One region of the Alicyclobacillus fodiniaquatilis genome, then DNA from elsewhere that is predicted to be linked to it. Evidence: a T-box and tRNA genes for the amino acid it is inferred to sense, from the RefSeq annotation. Region 1 holds a T-box; the other holds one or more tRNA genes.
What was found. The T-box of region 1 lies ahead of pheS (phenylalanine--tRNA ligase subunit alpha). A T-box ahead of a tRNA ligase gene usually reads a tRNA of that ligase, here a tRNA-Phe.
Positions count from the first base shown of each region.

Region 2: it encodes a tRNA-Phe, which carries the amino acid that the T-box ahead of pheS (phenylalanine--tRNA ligase subunit alpha) is inferred to sense. The anticodon was not compared.

Region 1 is NZ_JBHUCX010000083.1:66,924-78,199, reverse strand. It holds gene ppc (phosphoenolpyruvate carboxylase) at 1-2,147, shown strand, start outside; gene pfkA (6-phosphofructokinase) at 2,279-3,238, shown strand; gene ACFSB2_RS19920 (class I fructose-bisphosphate aldolase) at 3,274-4,341, shown strand; gene purE (5-(carboxyamino)imidazole ribonucleotide mutase) at 4,369-4,863, shown strand; gene purK (5-(carboxyamino)imidazole ribonucleotide synthase) at 4,853-6,034, shown strand; gene ACFSB2_RS19905 (hypothetical protein) at 6,194-6,328, opposite strand; gene ACFSB2_RS19900 (sensor histidine kinase) at 6,491-7,147, opposite strand; T-box leader at 7,547-7,795, shown strand; gene pheS (phenylalanine--tRNA ligase subunit alpha) at 7,837-8,886, shown strand; gene pheT (phenylalanine--tRNA ligase subunit beta) at 8,917-11,276, shown strand, end outside.
Region 2 is NZ_JBHUCX010000005.1:44,226-55,501, reverse strand. It holds gene ACFSB2_RS02105 (hypothetical protein) at 168-365, opposite strand; tRNA gene ACFSB2_RS02100 (tRNA-Tyr) at 588-672, shown strand; tRNA gene ACFSB2_RS02095 (tRNA-His) at 741-816, shown strand; tRNA gene ACFSB2_RS02090 (tRNA-Gln) at 820-894, shown strand; tRNA gene ACFSB2_RS02085 (tRNA-Arg) at 897-973, shown strand; tRNA gene ACFSB2_RS02080 (tRNA-Ala) at 981-1,056, shown strand; tRNA gene ACFSB2_RS02075 (tRNA-Asn) at 1,060-1,134, shown strand; tRNA gene ACFSB2_RS02070 (tRNA-Glu) at 1,141-1,215, shown strand; tRNA gene ACFSB2_RS02065 (tRNA-Val) at 1,258-1,333, shown strand; tRNA gene ACFSB2_RS02060 (tRNA-Met) at 1,337-1,412, shown strand; tRNA gene ACFSB2_RS02055 (tRNA-Phe) at 1,416-1,491, shown strand; tRNA gene ACFSB2_RS02050 (tRNA-Met) at 1,502-1,578, shown strand; gene ACFSB2_RS02045 (hypothetical protein) at 2,173-2,325, opposite strand; gene ACFSB2_RS02040 (alpha-L-fucosidase) at 2,599-3,888, opposite strand; gene ACFSB2_RS02035 (extracellular solute-binding protein) at 3,929-5,596, opposite strand; gene ACFSB2_RS02030 (extracellular solute-binding protein) at 5,774-7,423, opposite strand; gene ACFSB2_RS02025 (carbohydrate ABC transporter permease) at 7,522-8,424, opposite strand; gene ACFSB2_RS02020 (ABC transporter permease) at 8,441-9,403, opposite strand; gene ACFSB2_RS02015 (YdcF family protein) at 10,105-10,704, shown strand; gene ACFSB2_RS02010 (hypothetical protein) at 10,877-11,276, opposite strand, start outside.

The DNA of each region.
Region 1 (11,276 bases):
AGACGAGGTCCGTTCGCAAAAAGCGGATTACGGTCATTGATGAGGTGCGCAATGGCCTTTATTTTCTAGACCAGATTCTGTTCGACGTCCTGCCTCAGGTGCACCAAAAACTGGCGCATGCGGTGGAAGAGACGTATGGGGATGAAAACATAGATGTGCCTGCCTTGATTCGCTTTGGTTCTTGGATGGGCGGGGACAGGGACGGAAATCCGAATGTGACGCATGATATCACCGCTGAGACGCTGAAATTGCACTTCGATTTGGCACTCTCCAAATACGAGGAGAGAATGCACGAATTGGCGCGCAATTTGAGCCCTTCGGTGGAGCGTGTGGGCGCCGACGCGGAACTGATGGCGTCGCTTGCCGAGCCGACGGATGAGCCGTATCGGGCAAAAATTGATTCGATGATTGAAAAACTGCAGAACACGCGCAAGCGGGTGCACGGACAAGTGATTTCCGGCGAAGATTACGCAAATCCACAAGCGCTTTTGGCCGATGTCGATATGATGATCCGCTCGCTTCGCAACCATCGCGGCGAACGCTTGGCAGGGATGTATCTGGAGCCGTTCCGCTTCCAGGTCAACTTGTTTGGTTTCCACATGTTGACGCTCGACGTTCGTCAACACAGCGGTGTGCACGAGCACGCCGTGGCGGAACTGTTCGACGTGGCTGGCTTAGGTGACTACCACTTGATGGACGAGGCGGAGCGGGTGCAAATGCTCTCCGACTGTTTGGCGTCCCCGCGGCCGATTCGCAATCCGTATCACGCGTATGACGAACAAACGACAGAGGCGTTGGCTGTATTTGATTGCATTCGCGACGGTCAGGCGCAGTTTGGCCAAGCGTGTGTGGAAGACTATCTTATTTCCATGACCCAAGGTACGAGTGACTTGCTGGAAGTCTTGTTGTTGGCCAAAGAGTGCGGTTTGTTTGGCTGGCCAGATGGACCGACGGATGCGCCGCAAAGCCGCTTGAATGTCGTGCCGCTCTTTGAGACCATCGAAGACTTGCAGGCAGCGCCAGCCATTATGACGGAACTGTTCGCCAATCCGGTCTATCGTCGTCATTTGGCAGCCCACGGGAATTTTCAGGAGATCATGCTCGGTTATTCGGATAGCAACAAGGATGGGGGCTATCTGACTTCCAACTGGTCGCTTTACACTGCACAGTGCGCGCTGCTGGATGCTGCAAAGTCATACGATGTGCGCCTGAAATTCTTCCATGGTCGCGGCGGTGCGCTCGGTCGTGGCGGCGGTCCAATTGAACAGAGTATTTTAGCGCAGCCGACAGGCGCTTTGCTCAGCCACGTCAAGATCACCGAACAAGGCGAAGTCATTTCGCAGCGGTACAGCCATCCTGGCATTGCCGAAAGGTCGCTCGAATCAGCTACCGCAGCAGTGCTCGTTGGCGCAACCAGGTCACTGGACGGGCAGACGGATGACGCCGCGCAAGCGTGGTCGGCGCTCTTAGCTGAAGCGTCGCAACTTTCATTTGAGGCGTACCGCGCGTTTGTATTTGGCGATGAATCGTTTCTCGATTATTTTCACATTGCCACCCCGGTCGACGAGATTGGCAAGCTGAATATCGGATCGCGGCCATCGAAGCGGACGCAATCTGCCCAAATTGAAGACTTGCGTGCCATTCCCTGGGTCTTCTCCTGGACGCAAAATCGCCATCTGTTGCCAGCGTGGTATGGTTTTGGCTTGGCAATGGAGCAATTGCTGCAAAAAGATAGCGCGACACTGGACCGCCTGCAGGAGATGTATCGGGAGTGGCCGTTTTTCCGGACGTTGATTGACAATCTGCAGATGGCTTTGGCAAAAGCCGACATGCTTGTCGCCCGTGAATACGCGTATCTCGCTGGTGACACAGGTGAGCGCTTGTTTGCGCAAATTGAGCAAGAATACAACCGGAGTCTTAAACTGGTGTTGCAGATCACTGGGTATGCGGAGTTGCTGGACAATAAGCCAGTCATCCAAGCGTCCATTCAATTGCGTAACCCATATGTAGATCCGCTGTCATTCTTTCAGGTTCGGCTCTTGCGTCAAATGCGTGAAGATGTCGACGAAGAGACAAAACAGGCTTTGCTTGCCGATGTGCTTCTGACCATCAATGGCATTGCCGCTGGACTGCGAAATACTGGCTGATTGCACAAGTCATCCATTGCAAGTTGCGCGTCTGTGTTCTACCATGTAGATATGGGCGCGCTTTAGTTAAATTTCAGTGGGACTTATTTTGTCATTAAGGGACAAATCCCGTCCCTATGGGGGTGGTCATCATCCGCAAGATTGGTGTTTTGACAAGTGGCGGCGATGCACCGGGCATGAACCCTGGTGTTCGTGCGGTCGTTCGCACCGCGATTTATCGTGGGCTCGAAGTCGTGGGTATCCGCCGTGGATATGCAGGTTTGTTAGACGGGGATTTGAAGCCGATGCAGTTGGAATCTGTCGGTGACATTATTCAGCGGGGTGGAACCTTCCTATACACGGCGCGCTGTCTTGAATTTTTGACAGAAGAGGGTCAGCGCCAGGGCTATGAACGGCTGCAAAAGGAAGGCATTGACGGCCTGATTGTGTTTGGCGGCGATGGCTCTTTCCGCGGTGCGCAAAAGTTGCACCAGCTTGGCATCAGGACCATCGGCGTCCCCAGCACCATAGACAACGACATCGGCGCGTGTGACGCGAACATCGGCTTTGACACGGCAGTGCAGACGGCGATTGAAGCGATTGACAAAATTCGCGACACGGCCACGTCGCACGAACGGACATACGTCGTTGAAGTCATGGGGCGCAGCGCTGGGCACATCGCGTTGGCGGCCGGATTGGCTGGTGGCGCAGAATCGGTGTTGATTCCAGAAGTTCCGTACAAACTTGAGGACGTTGTGGCTAAACTAAAGCGTGGCGTGGCGCGCGGCAAGAAGCATTCCATCATCGTCGTGGCGGAAGGCGCGGGCCAAGGGGGCGAGATCGGCCGCTATATCGAGCAGCACACTGGCTTTGACACGCGTGTCACAGTTTTGGGCCATGTCCAACGCGGCGGAGCGCCCAGTGCCGCTGACCGTGTGCTGGCCAGCCGTTTGGGTGCGCATGCAGTGGATCTGTGTCTGCAAGGGATCTCCGGCCATATGGCGGCGACCGTCAACCACGAGTTGACGTCAGTGCCGTTTGATGAGGTATTCGCATCACATCGCCAGCCGTCGCTGCCTGTTTATCAACTGGCAGACATCCTGTCCACCTAACTGTATTTATGACAACTTGAGGAGTGAATGATATCGTGATCGAACAAATCCGCGATTATTTAGGCAGTGAAGCAGAAAGCTTGTTGGGGCACAAGACGACGACCATTCCAGCGTCTTCCATCACTTCGCCTTCCCCGACCTATTTGGATGATGTGTTTACATACACCAACCGCAACAACCAAGTGTTGCGCAGTTTGCAGTCCCTGTATGGCACTGGCCGTTTGGCGAACACGGGCTACGTGTCCATTTTGCCGGTCGACCAAGGGATTGAGCACTCCGCTGGGGCATCCTTTGCCAAAAACCCAGCTTACTTTGATGCAGAAAACATCGTGAAACTGGCCATCGAAGGCGGCTGTAACGGCGTTGCATCCACGCTTGGCGTTCTGGCGCTCACGAGCCGCAAGTACGCGCACAAGATTCCGTACATTGTCAAAATCAATCACAACGAGATGCTGACACACCCGAACCAGTTCGACCAAGTGATGTTCGCTTCGGTAGAACAAGCTTGGGAGCTTGGCGCAGCTGGCGTTGGCGCAACCATCTACTTCGGTTCGCCGGAATCGACTCGTCAGTTGCAAGAAGTGAGCGAAGCGTTCCACCGCGCGCATGAACTCGGCATGTTCACCATTCTCTGGTGTTACCTGCGCAACGAAGCGTTTGTCAAGGATGGGGTGGACTACCATACAGCTGCTGATTTGACGGGCCAAGCGAACCACTTGGGCGTCACCATTGAAGCGGACATCATCAAACAAAAGCTGCCAACCGTCAACGGCGGCTACACGGCGTTGAACATGGGACAAAGCAGCTACGGCAAGACAGACAAGCGCATTTATACCGAATTGACGACAGATCATCCCATTGATCTCACCCGTTATCAAGTCGCGAACTGCTATATGGGCAAGATTGGCCTCATCAGCTCTGGCGGCGCTTCGGGCGACAACGACTTCGCAGATGCGGTCAAGACAGCAGTCATCAACAAGCGTGCAGGCGGCATGGGCTTGATCTCTGGTCGCAAGGCGTTCCAACGTCCGATGGCAGAAGGTGTACAGCTGTTGAATGTCATCCAAGATGTCTACCTGTGTAACGACGTTACGTTGGCATAACAAACGAAAGCAGGGAGGAGCCGCAGCATGAGCCAGGCGGTGGTTGGCGTCATTATGGGGAGTCAGTCGGATTGGGAGACGATGGCGCACAGTTGTCGTGTCCTGGACGAGCTTGAGATCCCGTACGAGAAGAAAGTGGTCTCCGCGCATCGCACCCCGGATTATATGTTTGAGTATGCGGCAAGCGCCAAAGCGCGCGGTCTTCGCGTCATCATCGCCGGTGCAGGCGGGGCTGCCCACCTGCCAGGCATGGTGGCGTCCAAAACGGATTTGCCGGTGGTTGGCGTACCTGTGAAAACGTCGACGCTGCAGGGACTTGAATCGCTGCTTTCCATCGTCCAGATGCCTGGCGGCGTACCGGTTGCGACCATGGCGATTGGTCGGGCCGGCGCCACAAATGCGGCGTTGTATGCGGCGCGCATCTTGGCGGTTGATGACGCTGCGTTGGCGGATCGACTTGCCGCTCGGCGCGCGCGCGTTGAGGCGGATGTGTTGGCGGGAGGCGAGCCAGGTGAAGTTTGATGGAACGAAGCCGTCGGCTGTGAAACCACCTGCGACCATCGGCATCCTGGGCGGAGGGCAATTGGGGCGCATGATGGCATTGGACGGCCGCAAGATGGGCTATCGCTTTGCTGTTTTGGATCCGACCGCAGACTGCCCGACAGCACAAGTCGCGGATGAACACGTTATCGCCGCGTTTTCTGATGTCGAGGCGGCCTCGCGGTTGGCGGAACTGGCGGATGTGGTGACATACGAATTCGAAAATGTGGACGCCGCCGTGGCATCTGCATTGGAGACGTCGAGTCGCGTGCCCCAAGGAAGCCAACTGCTTGCTTTGACACAGCATCGCGTGCGCGAAAAATCGGCTTTGGCCGCGCAAAGCTTGCCCGTCACACCGTTTGTGCCCCTTCGCGATCTCGCGGACATCGAGCAGGCGACGAGCCAACTCGGTGAAAAATTGGTGATCAAAACAAGTCGTGGCGGCTATGACGGCAAGGGTCAATGGATGGTGCGGCAGGCAGAGGATATCGAGCGTTTTCGCGCGGAATGGGAAGCCGTTTTAACGCAGGAAAGCAGTTCATCTGACGCCGAGGCGCCGCTCATCGCCGAGCAGTTTGTCCCGTTTGTGGGGGAACTGTCGGTCATCGTGGCGCGCAACGAAAATGGTCAGGTTGCGGTTTTTCCGCCTGCAGAAAACATACACGAAAATCACATTTTGCACTTGTCTATCGTTCCGGCGCGTTACAGTGACGCCATATTGGCGCGGGCGGTTGAGCTGGCCGAACAGGTGGCGGAACGGCTTGATGTCGTCGGCTTGGTTGCGGTGGAGATGTTCGTCGGGCAGGGTGATAGCCTGTTTATCAACGAATTGGCGCCGCGTCCGCACAACAGCGGCCATTACACGATGGACGCCTGTGTCACAAGCCAGTTTGAGCAGCATATTCGGGCGGTGTGCAATTTGCCGCTTGGCGATACTCGCTTGCTCACACCCGTGGTCATGGTCAATATTCTGGGACAGCATCTGGATGCGGTTCTTGAAATGGTGGACAAGTTACCTGGTCATGTGAAGTTGCATTTGTACGGGAAAGCGTCGTCGCGGCGGGATCGCAAAATGGGTCATTTGAACGTGCTTGCAGACAGTGTGGATGAAGCGCTGGGCACCATTCGCGGACTGCAGATTTGGGATGTTTGAGATGAGTGGGTTTGGCAGCAAACCTGACGCGTAGTCGGTTTTGCTTTTCCGGACTCATGAGCGCGTTGTGAGCATGCCGTGATAATTCATGAAAACAAAGAACTGCCTCCAGTTGGCTTTCAACCGGAGGCAGTTCTTTGTTTAATGGGCGTCTGTTCGTCAATAGGCGCCGCCAGGGGTTGCAGTTGCAGTTCCAGTTGTTCCACCGAAGGCAGGCACTAGCAAGAAGAACAAAACAAAGATGATAAGGAACACGACCGCCCATTGCGTATAGCCACCAAAAGCACCGTACATATTAGCCCCTCCTTGTTGCGATTTGCGGCGTTTCGCCGCCGAACACAGTGTTAGGATATGTGCACAGTGGATGAGGGACCACGATATACACCCAGATTTCGTTGGATTCGCCCGATTAGGCAAGCGCCGAGTCATTAGGCCGCACGTCAGCATACGGTTCAGTCACATTTGTGGAATTTCGATGGTGAACGTGCTTCCTTCGCCAATGGTGGATTCAATGCGAAGTGTGCCGCCGAGCAGTTCCGCCCGCTCCCGCAAGCCGAGAATGCCATAGCGGCCTTGCGGAATGGCATGGGTATCAAACCCCTTTCCGTTATCCGTGACGGAGACGCGCCATGCGCTAGGTTGGTAGGTGAAGCGAACTTGAATGTGGGTCGCTTCCGCGTGTTTGTGCACATTATTGAGCATTTCTGTAATCAGTCGAAACACAATCATCTGTTTCGCCGCACTGAACTGAAAGTAAGTCGCATCGTCTGACTCCACTTGGATGCGGACATTCCATTCGCGCGCAAACCGATGGCAGAGTTCACGTGTGGCCTGGATGACGCCAAGTTCGTCAATGCTGATGGGCCGCAAATCGAAGATCAGGCGGCGAATTTCGTTGACAGCCTGGAGGATGCCGTGGTTGACTTTGTCGATCTCGCTCGAAGCCATCTCTGGCCGATTTACTAGCAGACGCTGAATGAGATTCAATCGCATACTCAAGTTTGTCAGTGCTTGCGCTGGTCCGTCGTGCAGGTCACGGGCGATGCGCCGACGTTCTTCCTCCACCATGCGGATGGCGTGATCAATCGGGTCGACAGGGGTGTGTGCGGTCACGTCTCACGCGCCTCCTTTGTCCGAATGGCTATATTGCTATGCTGAATATAAAGTCGATACCTATGCGTGTGCTATCCGCGATGCCTTGATATGTATGATATTTCCATGATGCTGGTGGCGCGGGGGATCACGGATGGCGGTCTAACGTCAAGTGTACTACAATTGGAAGAAGTCTGCGCGTGGTTGGGTTGCTTCCAAGTCTTGATTTGCGTATAATCTACCCTGAAAATACAGTCGATACCTATGCGTGCGCCATCCGCGATGCCTCAATTGACTGACATTTTCATGATTCTGCTGGTGCGGGACGCATCACGGATGGCAGACTATCCAGCAAATTAGATTGACACCTTGGTGTTGCGCTATTGCGTAACGCACATCACATTTACAAAAATGGATATGCAAATGGCTTAGATGAGGCCAGTAGAGCAGCTTCAGACTCCACAGGGAGGCACACCAAGACTGGAAGTGTGCTGTGTCTATCTGTTTGAAATTCACCTCGGAGCCGCAAGGCTGAAGCATCAATACAGTAAGCTTTGCCGGATACCTCGCACGGTTTTGGAATGAGGTATGCCGTTATCGAATGAAGTTGGGCGACTGTTTTACACATGTCGCCAATTAGGGTGGTATCGCGAGCAACTCGTCCCTATTTCGGGGCGGTTGCTCTTTTTTGTATACAAGGAGGGGCACCCATGGATTTTCCGGCGCTAAAAGCGCATTTAAGCGCAATACAAACGGAAGCAGAGACGAAATTACAGGACATTGCAGATACGAAGGCGTTGAACGAGTGGCGCGTTTTGTATCTTGGCAAAAAGAGCGAGATGACCGGGTTATCCAAACAGATGGGTCAACTTGAGGCCAGTGAAAAACCGCAATTTGGCCAATCGCTCAATCAGGTTCGCCAAGCGTTGGAAGCGAAGTGGAATGATAAGCGCGAGGCGCTGGCGGCTGCGGAGCAAAGCGCGCGATTGATGGCTGAAACCATCGACGTTACGTTGCCGGGCCGCAGGGCGAATTTTGGCGCAATGCATCCCATCTCCAAAGTGATTCGCGAAATCGAGGACGTTTTTCTCGGCATGGGCTTTTTGATTGCGGATGGTCCGGAAGTGGAAACGGATAAATACAACTTTGAAATGCTCAATCTGCCGAAGGATCACCCGGCGCGGGACATGCAGGACACGTTCTATATCACTGAGGAATTGTTGATGCGCACGCACACTTCACCGATGCAAGTGCGCACCATGGAGCGGTTGGCGCCACAAGTGCCTGTCAAAGTGCTGGTGCCAGGTCGCGTATATCGCCGCGATGAGGACGATGCGACCCATTCGCACGCTTTCACCCAAATTGAGGGGCTGGTTGTGGGCGAGGGTATTCGCATGAGTGATTTAAAAGGCACGTTGGAGCAGTTCGCACGTGCCCTGTTTGGTGAACATCAGCAAGTTCGCTTGCGACCGAGCTTTTTCCCTTTTACCGAACCGAGCGCCGAAGTGGATCTCATCTGTGTACAGTGTCAAGGCGAGGGCTGCCGCGTTTGCAAGCAAACTGGTTGGATTGAAATTTTAGGCTCGGGCATGGTGCATCCACGCGTGTTGGATATGGCCGGGTATGATTCGAGTCGTTATACGGGCTTTGCCTTTGGCATGGGCGCTGAGCGTGTTGCAATGCTCAAGTACGGCATTCCGGACATCCGCCAATTTTACCAAAATGATTTACGCCTGCTTTCGCAGTTCGCGACGATTTGACAATCTGTACAACAGCTTGGAGGTGGCCCAGTGAAGGTTTCTTATCAATGGCTATGTGAATACATCGATTTAACAGCATATACACCCGCAAAATTGGCGGAAATGCTCACCGCCGCTGGTCTGGCGGTCGATGCGGTGGAACTGCGCCATCAAGGCGTAGAAGGCGTCGTAGTTGGACTTGTGACAGAGATGGAAGACCATCCGGATGCAGACAAATTACATGTGTGCCAAGTGGATGTTGGCGGATCAGAACCATATCAAATTGTCTGTGGTGCGCCAAATGTCAAACCAGGCCTGAAAGTGCCTGTTGCGCTGCCTGGCGCCAAACTGCCTGGCGGTGTCACCATCAAGCGCGCCAAACTGCGTGGTGTCACCAGCAATGGCATGCTCTGCTCCGCAGCGGAAATCGGCTTGGATACACGTTTGTTGCCAACCCATGCGACAAGCGGTCTCTATTTGCTGCCAACGGATGTGCCGATTGGTGAAGATATCGTCAAGGTTCTGCATCTCGATGATTTTGTCCTGGATGTGGATTTGACACCCAATCGCAGTGATTGTTTGTCCATTCGCGGACTGGTTTACGAAATTGCTGCGTTGACCAAACAAAAGACCAGCTTTCCCACAGAAATTGAGTTATCTCTACCGGAGGATGCCTCACCGCTGCAAGTGAAGCTGGTCAGTGATCGCTGCGCGCGCTATGACGCCCAGATGCTGACCGACCTTTCCGCAGTGTCAGCGCCTCTATGGATGCAAATGCGGTTGATGGCGATGGGTGTGCGTCCCATCGATGTCATTGTCGATGTCACCAACTATGTGATGTTGGAATGGGGACAGCCGCTACACGCGTTTGACGCGGCCGCCATTGCTGATGAAACGATTGTCGTACGGCAAGCGGCAGACGCCGAGCAGTTGGTGACACTCGATGGTCAGACGCGCATTCTGGATGAAGATATGCTGGTCATAGCCGACCCACACAAAGCCATTGGCTTAGCAGGTGTCATGGGCGCTGAAAACAGTGAAATCAAACAGGATACATCGCGTGTCGTCATTGAATCCGCCCGTTTTGACGCGCTTTCCACAAGGCGTACAGGACAGAAATTGGGACTGCGCTCCGAAGCGCAACAGCGGTTTGAAAAAGGGGTCGATCCAGTTTGTGTGCGTAACGCCCTGCTTCGCGCGACAGCTTTGTTGATGGAATATGCAGGTGGCAAGGCGGTCGGCGGTCCGATCACAGCGCGGCAGACAGACGAATCAGCTGCACATGTTGGACGCGACATCTCGTTTTCTCCAGATGCGGCTCGGTCACTTTTGGGCAGTGATGTGGCTGACGCAGCCATCGTGGAAATCTTTGGCCAATTGGGTTTCACAGTGACGGCGCACTCGGATGAGTGGACGGTGACTGTGCCACCGCGGCGACCAGATTTGAGTCTCCAGGCAGACTTGGCTGAAGAAGTGGCGCGTCTGTATGGATATGACAAAATTCCATCGACTCTGCCTAGTGGTCCGATGACGGCTGGCGGGCGCACTGGAATACAAAAACTGGTAGAGCAACTGCGTGACGCACTTGTCGCATCTGGTCTATACGAGGTGCGCACATACGCGTTTTCTGCGCCGGAGGCTTTGGCGGCACTGCAATTGCCCGAGGAGACACAATTGATGCAAATGGTTCCATTGATGCATCCGATGTCGGACGAAAGACGGGCGCTGCGCACACACATGTTGCCTTCTTTAGCAGAGGTGGCGCGGTACAATTTGGCTCACCGCGTCGATGGCGGCGCCATCTTTGAACTGGGCCATGTCTATGAAGCAAGGGAATGGCCGATTGCCACCCAACCGCATGAACGGGCACAAGTGGCGCTTTTGTGGTTCGGCCAATCTGCAGAAAATCTCTACCAGCGCACTCGTGCATACGATTTCTTCGATGCCAAGGGCGTGATCGAAACCTTGATGGATCACATTGGGATTGAGGTCACATACACTCGTGCGACCGAGCCTTGGTTGCATCCGGGGCGCAGTGCAAAAGTGCTGTCCGGTGACGAGGTGTTGGGGGTCGTTGGTGAGATCCACCCGGCGACTGCAGCAGCCTTGGATGTGCCATCGGCCATTTACGCCGCGTTTGACATTGAGAAACTGCACGCCCATATGCGCGGCGCGCAAACGGTCGAGCAGTTGCCGCGGTTCCCGGGATCACGCCGCGATTTGGCGCTGATCGTCAAAGAGGACGTCCAGGTCGGTGCGCTGTTGGCGGCGATAACAGAGTTGACTGTGGCAGAAAACAACGAAATTCTGCGTGAAACCAAGGTATTTGACGTCTATGTCGGCGAGAATGTGGAATCAGGCTCCAAAAGCGTAGCGCTTTCCTTGTATTTCCAAGCGGATGAACGCACGTT
Region 2 (11,276 bases), on a different contig from region 1:
GGCTTGTTTGCCGCCGCTGTCTTAGCGACGTTTGCTATCTTAGCACGCCTTTCAAATCCGAGTCAAGCATCTTTTTATCTTTTTTTATTTGTGCATCAAAACTACCGAGTTTTATCTATAATGTATAGCTCACTGATAGTGATTTCACGACTTATAGTATGAGGTTCTCACAACACCTTATTGTACAGATTTTCACTCTTGTTATTGCTGACCATCATGGCTTCAACACCAATTTGCAATATTAAAATGTCCTGTTCACTGTCGACTGCCTGCATGATTTTCAACATGAGATTCTGCACAGGGATTCCAATCACATAGTACAATGGCCCATGACCAAATGCACACCCTCCATCATGCAAGGACACGTCAATCACATTCGGATCGAACCAACAGCGTATTGTAGAGACTTTAAAAATGAACTGCGCATGGGGAAATAATGACCGTATATATAGGAAGTGATTTTTTAAATGTGGCTGTACAGAACAAAAAGTGAAAAAAATATCTGGATTGGTCTTGACTTCGCCAAATAGCCCGTGGTATCTTACTCAATGCGCGCTGCGAGTGTTTCGCGACGCTGCGAACGACACGGAGGGGTACCAAAGTGGCCAAATGGAGCGGACTGTAAATCCGTTGCGGAATGCTTCGTAGGTTCGAATCCTACCCCCTCCACCATCTGCAATTGTGCTTGTAGATTGCATAGTTAATGCAAATGTGGGCATGATGGGCAGATATACAATATGGTGAGTATGGCGAAGGGGTTAACGCACCGGATTGTGATTCCGGCATACGTGGGTTCAATTCCCACTACTCACCCCATATTGGGGAATAGCCAAGCGGTAAGGCAACGGTTTTTGGTACCGTCATGCGAAGGTTCGAATCCTTCTTCCCCAGCCATTGTGCCCTTAGCTCAGCTGGATAGAGCGTTTGACTACGAATCAAAAGGTCGGGAGTTCGAATCTCTCAGGGCACGCCAGTTTCGTGGGGGTATAGCTCAGCTGGGAGAGCACCTGCCTTGCAAGCAGGGGGTCATCGGTTCGAATCCGTTTACCTCCACCACTTTCCTCGATAGCTCAGCGGTAGAGCATCCGGCTGTTAACCGGAGGGTCGTAGGTTCGAATCCTACTCGGGGAGCCAGCGCACGGCCCCATGGTCAAGCGGTTAAGACACCGCCCTTTCACGGCGGTAACGCGGGTTCGAGTCCCGCTGGGGTCACCATTTGTGGACTTTGTACTAAACCACAATTACATATGATAACATGGACGTTTAGCTCAGTTGGGAGAGCATCTGCCTTACAAGCAGAGGGTCGGCGGTTCGAGCCCGTCAACGTCCACCACGCCGCGGGGTGGAGCAGTTGGCAGCTCGTCGGGCTCATAACCCGAAGGTCGCAGGTTCAAGTCCTGCCCCCGCAACCACAAGGCTCGGTAGCTCAGTCGGTAGAGCAGAGGACTGAAAATCCTCGTGTCGGCGGTTCGATTCCGTCCCGAGCCACCATTAAGGTCATGGCGGCGTAGCTCAGCTGGTTAGAGCACACGGTTCATACCCGTGGAGTCGGTGGTTCGAGTCCACTCGCCGCTACCATAATTGATTTGACAGGGTTTTGCGCTTTATGTGTACCGTGTGGTCGTTGCGAGACACGGTTCCACTCACCAGAAACCACTTGTTTCTTGAGACTATTCAAGAAGGAAGTGGTTTTTTTATTGATCAAATTTGCAATTAAAGATTGTTTTGTCTTCTGCGCCGCACTCGCCTTTTTAGCATGTTCCGCTCTCTCCCTAAGATCAATCATGTTCTTCTCTCCAAGTAGTGAGAAAATACGACTTACGTCTGCACCAGACAATGGCGGGCTTGGATATTCGTTCTTGAGCCTAATCAACTTTCTCTCCATAAACTCTGTCAACAGGATTCCGTATATCAAGTTCAATTCGGCGAGATCGCCGTAGTCAAGCCTCACCATTTGACGCAGATACCTCATGAATTACTCTATTTTCACTGTCGATCACTGATGGCCCATGTCTCTGTTTGTCCGATTTACGAGAACGATGCGCAAAGAAGAAACTTCTCAAACTTATAGGTAGAACCACCATCAGGAAATGGCCAGATTCGCCTTAAGAGTAACTCAATATCCAGATGGATTACCAAATACATCCTACCACACGCTCATACACATCTCGATCACAATGCCTGCCCCGAAACTAAAGCGCGCACCTCGTTGCCGCGCCATTCTCGATGTGCTGATTGATTGACGTTTGCACGATTCCAGCTGGTTACAAAATACACCACAGATGACGCGCGAAAAGGGAAAAGGGCAAATTCATCTGATCTCATGCCAGCTTTCCGCCACATTCGACATTGTGCTGTCCACCCGCGTCTTGCACAAATGACCTGTATGTATGTCGTTTGCCGTTCAACAAAACGGCACAGGAGGGATGCGCGTTTCTCATCCTACCCTGCGCCGCTATCCGTAAAGGGTTGTTGCTCCGGTCGCCCCTGCCCATCAGTAGTGTTGATTGGCGAGCATTCCCATCGACCACTTGCATGAATACGCAAAAAGCATATTTTGCGCTGCCCGATTGCTTGCCGCCTATACTTTAAGCGCTTTCACTTCAAGAACAACTCCACTACTGGCACCGCCACGTCAGGTCTCTGAATCGGCAGTTCCAAAATGACATTGCCCGCTTCTACGGAAGCGCCATGTGGAACATTCACGCTTTCCACAGCTTCCCCAAATTGAATTTCAGACGCGTCATTCAAAAATTGAGCGTACTTCACGCGGCCAGCCAACCCCGGCAATTGAATGTGCTTGAACGGCCATGAAAAAATGTGCAAATACAGGCGATCCCCCCGCTGTGTGTAGCGACAATCAGGCGGCGCGGTAAATTCGCTGTTTGTGGCGCCGTAGATGGAGCGCGAGTGTAGACGCATCCACTTCCCGATGCCGCGCAATGTCTCCAGTGCGCGCTCATCGATCTCACCACGGGCATTCGGCCCGACGTTGAGCAGCAGATTGCCGCCCTTTGACACCGTGTCAATCAGCATTTTTACGAGAAGATCAACTGATTTCCAATCGAGATTATCTCTATCGTATCCCCAACTGCCATTGAGCGTTTGACAAGCCTCCCAGATCACCGGTTTGCCGTCTTTGAGTATCAATCCGCTCGGTTGATACTGCTCTGGTGTACCCACGCCTCTGTCGAGATCGAGCCGGTCATTGATTAGGATGTTTGGCTGGAGCTCAAGCACCATTTTCTCCAACGCTGCAGATTGCCAGTCATCTGCCCCTTTGCCCTTGGACCAACCCCAATTTTCTCGCGCATAGGAGAAATCGAACCATAAATAATCCACTTTTCCGTAATTCGTCAACAGTTCTCTCACTTGACCATGCAGGTACGCCGCATATTTCTTGATATCCCGTTCAGCGGCTTGCCGCTTAAACGCTTCATCGTCGCGCTGAGGGTGAAGTCCATCCACAGGAAACTCCGGATGATGCCAATCAATGAGCGAGTGATAAAAGCCCACCTTCAGCCCTTGCTCGCGAAACGCATCGACCATGGGACGCAGCAAATCTTTTTGGACAGGCGTGTTCGTCGCCTTGTAATCGGTCAACTGTGAATCCCAGAGCGCAAATCCCTCGTGGTGTTTCGTCGTCACGACAAAATACTTCATACCCGCGTCTTTGGCAGCTTCGGCCCATACCTGCGGATTGTACAAATCGGGATCGAAATGCTCAAAGTATTGATTGTACTTATCTGGGTGAATGCGCTCCCGATTCATAACCCACTCATGCCGGGCTGCGGCTGAATATAAACCCCAGTGGATGAACAGCCCAAAGCGATCATTCAACAACCAACTGGGATCTCCATACTGCTCTGGCCATAGATAATCTGTCACATTGCTTCCCTCCTCAACATATGCGTGAATGCGATTCTTGTCACTTGAGTGATTCCAGGAATTTCACATCTTTTGGATCCGGTTGATATTGACTCGTGTCAAACGGTTTGCCCATTGCGCTTTGTGACATCTTGATGTACTGATCCAAGCCGAGGTTTTCGACACCTTGCACATATGTGTTCCAATCCTTATCAATGGATTTCGATCCGACAATGAATTCGCTCGTCCATTGGTTCACGAAATTATCGATGTTGGTTTGGTACATTGCGTACTGCTGGTTTTCCGCAGTGGGAATCCAGACATTCCCTGGGTATACTTCCGGCGGTTGATGACCTGCGTAATTTTTCTCAGTCTCCAACTGAAGCAGACTGCTGGTCAAGCCACTGGGCGAATATGGAGGAACTGCGACGCCACCGTTTCGCCAGATTTCGGATTGGTCGATGGGACCCATCTGATCCCAGCCTTCATTTTGCTGCGATCCGCCGTTGTAAAACTTGTTCCAGTCGGTGTTGAACAACGCTTGTTTTCCGTCTAGACCGAGCTGGCCCTTCTTCGCAGGAGTCCAGTATTTACCGCTCGGCCCGAAGTCTAGCATTTGTGTTCCTTCTGGTGTCCAGATGAAATTCAATAACTTCATCATCTGAATCTCTTCGGTCTTGGATGCCTTATTGGTAATGGCAAAAGACGCGCCACTTGGAACCGGTGAATAGAAGGTGGCATACTGCACACCATTCGGACCTTTCAACGGCGCCATGGTCGCCCAATTTTTAATAATGGATGGAACGCTGGTGACGGCGGCAAAATTCCCTTCAGGAACCATCGCCACCTTGTTTTGAGCGACCTCTCTGTCCACGATGCTCTCTTTTTGACTAAACGCCTGACGATCCAACAAGCCTTGGGTGTACAGACTGTGAATATACTCGAGCCCCTGCTTCCATTGATCTTGAATCGGCGCGAAGGTGATTTTCCCGTTATTCACGTCGAAATAATCTGACCCATCGTCGTAAATAAACGAGTTCATCAGAAATGTCGTCGGATTTCCGTTCCATCCATCTGTGTCACCTGTCAGTGGTGTAATGCCATGTTGTTTCAGGGCTTCGAGCGTTTGCGTAAATGCTTGCGTTGTCGTCGGCACCTGTAATCCATATTTCTTTAACAACGCGCTGTTAATCCAGAGCTTAGAGGACCACATGCAGTGAAAACAATAATTGTAGCCCGGGAGCGCATAAATATTTCCATCCGGTGCAGTCACATCTTGTTTCAACCCTGGATCAGTTTGTATGGCCTTTTCGAGATTGGGTGCATATTGTTTGATCAGATCATTCAAGGGAACCAAGATTCCTTGTTGTGAATACTTCAATACATCCGCATTGGAGAACGATCCACTCCAAAATACGTCTGGATAATCTCCGCTCGACAGGAGCAAAGACTGTTTTGTCGCCACGTCGCTGCTCGGAACTTGCACCCAATTAATTTTGATGTTGAATTTCTTCTCCACATATTTTGTAAACCAGTTGGTATTCAGATTGATGATGTCGCCGCCTGGAGAAGCGAACATCGAGACCGCAGTGACGCCGCCTGATGACGAATTCGACGATGTATTCGCTGGAGAGTTGGACGAGGGACTACTGCACGCAGTGACGCCAAAGACCAGAACTGCGGCCATCCCCGCTGAAGAGACAAATTTTTTAGAAGTTTTTCGTTTCAAAACACCTGACCTCCTCATATCGCTCCAAATACGTTCCCTTATCGCTCACCAGGCCCCCGGTATACGGGTCACATGGATGTATTTGATTCACAAGGTCGGCTTGGTGATGCATTTCTTGACTGTCCCACTCCTCACCCCCCTTCAAAAATGGCTTCATGTCTCACGCGCTGATTTCACTCATTGGAGAGACTCTAAAAATTGAATATCTTGTGGATCTGATTGAAACGAACTGGTATCGAACGGCTTTTTCATGGCATCCTGCGACATCTTGAGATACTGCGCCAAATCCAGATTGTTCAAACCTTGTACGTATGTGTTCCAGTCTTTGTCGATGGATTTGCTGCCGACAATAAACTCGCTCGTCCACTGTTTTACGTAGTTGTCAATATTGGTTTGATCCAATGCGTATTGTTGGTTTTCGGCGCTTGGAATCCAAACACCGTTGGGATACACCTCTTTTGGTTGATGCCCGGCGTAATTTTTCTCCGTCTCCAGTTGCAAAAGACTTTGTGTGATGCCGGTATAAGAGTACGGCGGAGCCGCGACATCGCCATCGCGCCATACCTCGTTTTGATACATCGGACCCATTTGGCTGTAACCCTCGTTTTGCGGCTTGGTCAATTTACCCCAATCTGTCTTAAAGAGCGCTTGTTTGCCGTTCAGCCCTTTTTGCCCCTTCTTGGCTTTCGTCCAGAGGTTCCCTTCCGGCCCAAAATCAAATACCTGGTTCCCCATCGGCGTCCAAATGAAGTTGAGTAGCTTCATCAACGCGATCTCCTGAGCTTTGGTCGCTTTGTTGGTGATTGCAAACGTAATACCACTTGGACCATTGCCGCTGAATGCCGCGTACTGAACGCCATCTGGTCCCTTCAAAGGAGGCACTGTCAGCCACTGTTTATAGTTGTTGCTTGTCGCTGTGTAGTTCACAAAGACCGCCGAATCCCCACCAGGCGCAGCGCCGACCTTCCCAGCGGCGACTTCACGCTGCAAAATACTCGTTTGCTGGCTGTATACCTGGTGATCCAATAAACCCTCTGCATACAAGTTGTGGATATACTCCAGACCTTGCTTCCATTGGGGTTGAACGGGCGCGAACGAAACTTTCCCGTTGTTCACATCGAAGTAATCTGTGCCGTCGTCATAGATGAATGCGTTCATCAAAAATGTCGTGGGGTCGGAATTCCAGCCATCTGTTGATCCGGATAACGGCGTGAGGCCGTGCTGTTTGAAAACCTGCAGCACGTGGGTGAATTCCTGCGTCGTCGTCGGCATTTGCAGACCGTATTTTTGCAACAGCGATGTGTTTATCCAAAGTTTATTGGACCAATCGCAGTGGAAACAGTAATTGACACCAGGCAGACCATAGATGTTGCCATCTGGCGCCGTCACGTCCTGCTTTAGGCCGGGAAACGTCTGAATGCCTTTCCAAACATTCGGCGCATATTGTTTGATCAAACTGTTTAAGGGCACAAGAATTCTTTCCTGTGAATACTTCAGGACATCTGAATTGGAGAAAGAACCGCTCCAAAAGACATCTGGATAGTCGCCACTCGATAAAAGCAATGACTGTTTCGTCGCCACATCACTGCTGGGCACCTGTACCCAATTGATTTGAATGTTAAACTTTTTTTGGATATATTTCGTAAACCAATTCGTCTGCAAATTCATACCTTCTGATGGAGAAGCAAAGAAGGAAATGGTGTTTGAAGCGGACGAACCGGAAGAATTGGATGTATTGCCCTGATTGCTGCTGCAGCCAGTGACACCGATTCCTAGAATGGCAATTGCGGTAGATAAGGACAGCTTCTTTACATGCAGCGACTTCAAGTTCATTTCCCCCTATTTATCTTTGATTTCCAGCAAATTAACGGTTTAAATGGACGAGCATGCAATTCAAATGCTGGCGCGACGGCCCACCGGGATCGCTACTCTTTCACCGACCCAATCATCACGCCTTTTACGAAATATTTTTGTGCCAGCGGGTACATCAACAATACAGGCACACTCGCAACGACAATCAGGGAGTACTGCAGCAATGTCTTCATATCCTGAAACAACTTTAACTGCTCCGGCGAAAGATTCATCGACGACATCGAAACATTGTTCAGAATCAAAATCTCGCGCAAAACCAGTTGCAGAGGATAAAGACTCTGCGAATTCAAAAAAATCAGGGCATTAAAATACGAGTTCCACTGTCCCACTACAGACCAGAGCACCAAAACAGCGATGATGGGCTTTGATAGCGGTAACACAATCCTCACTAAGAAATTGATATCACTACAACCATCTAGTTCCGCCGCCTCATATAGATCCTCCGGAATCGTGGATTGGAAAAAACTTTTGGCCACAATGACAGAAAACACACTCAAAGCGCCCGGAATGATCATAGACAGACGCGTATTCAGCAATCCCAATGATTTGACCAACAAGTAGAACGGAATCAGACCGCCGCTGAACATCATGGAAAAAAGCAATGCCCACGTAAAAAATTTACGGCCGTAAAAATCCTTTTTCGACAGTGGGTAAGCCATCATGATTGTCAACACGACGCTTAAAATAGAACCACAGACCGTGTAGATGATCGAATTGAGATAACCCGTCCAAACCTCCGGGTAGCGAAAGACGCCCATATATCCATCTAAAGTCGGCTGTACTGGCCACAGCCAAACCTTCCCTGCAATGACGGCAGAAGCAGAGCTAAATGATGAACTAAATACATAGATGAGCGGATAGGCAACGATGATCATAATGACGCTCAGGAAAACGTATATCGCAACCAGAAAAACCCGATCCCCCATGGATTCCCGTACAGCGGTAGATGCGCTCATGCTGATTTCTCTCCTTTCAAAACAGACTTGTCTCAGAGACTTTTCTGGCCACAAAATTGACAATCAGGATGAGAATGAAACCAACCGCCGAATTCAGCAAGCCAACCGCAGCGGAAAAGCTGAAATTTGCATCGACCAACCCCATTTTGTAAGTGTAGGTAGAGATGATTTCTGAGGCGCTGAGGTTCAGCGAATTCTGCAACAGAAAAGCCTTTTCAAATCCAACGCCCAAAATGCCGCCAACGGAGAGAATGAACAGGATGATGATGGTCGGCCGTATCGCAGGCAGATCTACGTGCCATATTTTCTGCAATCGTGACGCACCGTCGATCTTCGCCGCTTCATACAGTTCCGGATTCACGTTCGCCAATGCTGCCAAGTAAATCACAGCGCCATAACCAGTTTCTTGCCAGACACCAGACCAGACATACAGTGAGGGAAAAGCTTTAGAGCTTCCCAAGATGTTAGGGACATTGTGAATCCCAAGCACTTGAGCGATTTGACCCAAAAGGCCTGCGGAGGGAGATAGGATGATCTCCATGATGCCAACCATGACTACAGTAGAAATAAAATACGGAGCATACGTAAACATCTGCACAACGCGCTTAAAACGTTCATGCTTGACTTCGTTTAGGGAAAGCGCCAGGATGAGCGCTGTCGGCGTTCCGACGAGCAAGGAATAAATACTGATGGTCAGCGTATTGCGAATCACTGGCCAAAAATATGGAGAGTGATAGAAAAAAGAGAATTCCTGCATGCCAATCCACGGACTGCGCCAGATCCCCTGGACTGGATTGTAGTTGCGAAAAGCAATCTGGACACCGACCATAGGCACGTAATTGAATACCACCAGAAAAGTGAACGGTAACACAATTACCAAATACAATTGCCAGTGTCGCCTGATTTTTTTGATGACTTGACGAGTCCCCACTTTAGAAACCTTTTTTACCTGTGTTTCCGTAGCATGTACGATCACCATATCACCACCAATGATATCTTTGAGAATCGAGGACAAAAGCCACATCCACAAAAAGCATGGTCTGTAAAACACCGAATTGCATGGTCTTCAACTCACCTATTTGCGTCATGGAACAGATTCATCCAGTCACCTCCTCACAGAAAGCACACGGGAAGAACAAAGGTAAACGTTTTCATTTGGTGTGAATTTAAACTGACGAGCATTTTGACTCCGTTCATTCAACGGCTGACTATTTGTCTAAAATTCCGCCCCCCTCATCTACATAAGGGTTCTTGACCTTATTCATTTCATTCAAGCGGAAAAGCAATACCACATTCTCCTAATGTACAAAGCAAAATTCGCATTAAAAACAGGTTAACAATAACACATTAATGATTTGCTGACAACCACCTTCTTGATACATATCTTCCCTCTGTATACCTGAAGCGCTTGCCCCCTAATATATTTCCTTGCCAGCGAATTCAGGACTACACTTAATATCGATGGTAATCTAAAATGGCAAAAAAATTCTAGAAACCGTCGTCACAATGTGAATGTACACAAACGTCCACATCAACGTGATCGCCAACCACACGGCTCCCCAAACAGGGCGCCTTGTCTTGAATAGATATACGGCCAATGTGAGTGTGGTACTGTGGCCGTGTTGCTGCGCATCGCGACGGCATAGGGTGATGGAGAATCCAACCGCAGGAGGGACAACCGTGCTCATCTCCAATATTGAACCTGAAAAGTTGTCACGAGCGCAAATCACAAAGCTCATATTCGATGGTATTTGTGACGACGGTCAAAACGGAGACTGTATCTTCGTTTTCGGGGGTGGGCGTACAGAGCGGGTTGAAAAGGCCGTTGAACTGCATCAATCCAAGCGGGCGCCACTGATATGCATGACAGGAGGAAGTCGTTACGGCCAGACCATCCCTGCAGAGGCCATCACCATGCGCAAGTGGGCGATTGAACAAGGCATCCCCGCATCAGACATTCTTGTCGAAACAGAATCAAACCACACGACAGAAAATGTACTTTGCTCGCTATTGGTGTTGGATCGCGCCGTTGGCCTGAATCACATCCGTCGTCTGCTCGTTGTCAGTTCCCCCTCACACATGCGACGTTGTTGGTTAACGCTGCAAACCTACATGCCCCATTGGATCGAATATACGTTGTGTCCAGCGGATGGTCCTTATGAGAGAAGAGACAACTGGTGGACCACAGAGCGCGGAAAGAGATGGGTATGGAAAGAAGTGACGTCACTCGTCAAATACGTGCGGGCTGGTCATATCATCGACGCAGAGGTTTTGCTTTGAACAGCGGATAAATGAGGGGGAGCTTGGCATTCCCTAAGATCACGAAAAGACGGCTTTCGCCGTCTTTTCGCTTATAGGTTACCGATGCTCCGACTTGACGAAAAAATTTTCGTTTTGTTGGCACATCAACTCCTATGAAAGTATTATCCCCTGCACTTTGCAGGTTATGCATCTAAATTGAATCGTCAATCTCATGCCCCAAGCCGTATTTCTCCAACATGCGACTGACGATGACGTAATCTACGTCGATGGACTTAAAGAAACGAATGGCATCTTGAAAAGCCGCTTTGCGCGATACGGTTCCATGCGCATAATTGTCGGCAGCAGCCATCGTTTCCAAAGACAGCGCTTTTGCCAGTGCTGCCCGCTCGCGAATCACTTCAAACTGTTCCGTTGCCGCCGGGCGAATACACAGATCAATGATTAAATTTTCACGTGGAATGCCTGCCTCGTCGAACCAACCGAGCATATGATGCAAGCATGCCGCCCAGTCCATTTCAGCGGTTCTATCATAGGGAACAACCACTGTCCTATGGCGGTGGAGGTGATGTTTGCAGGCCATAAAACGGTCC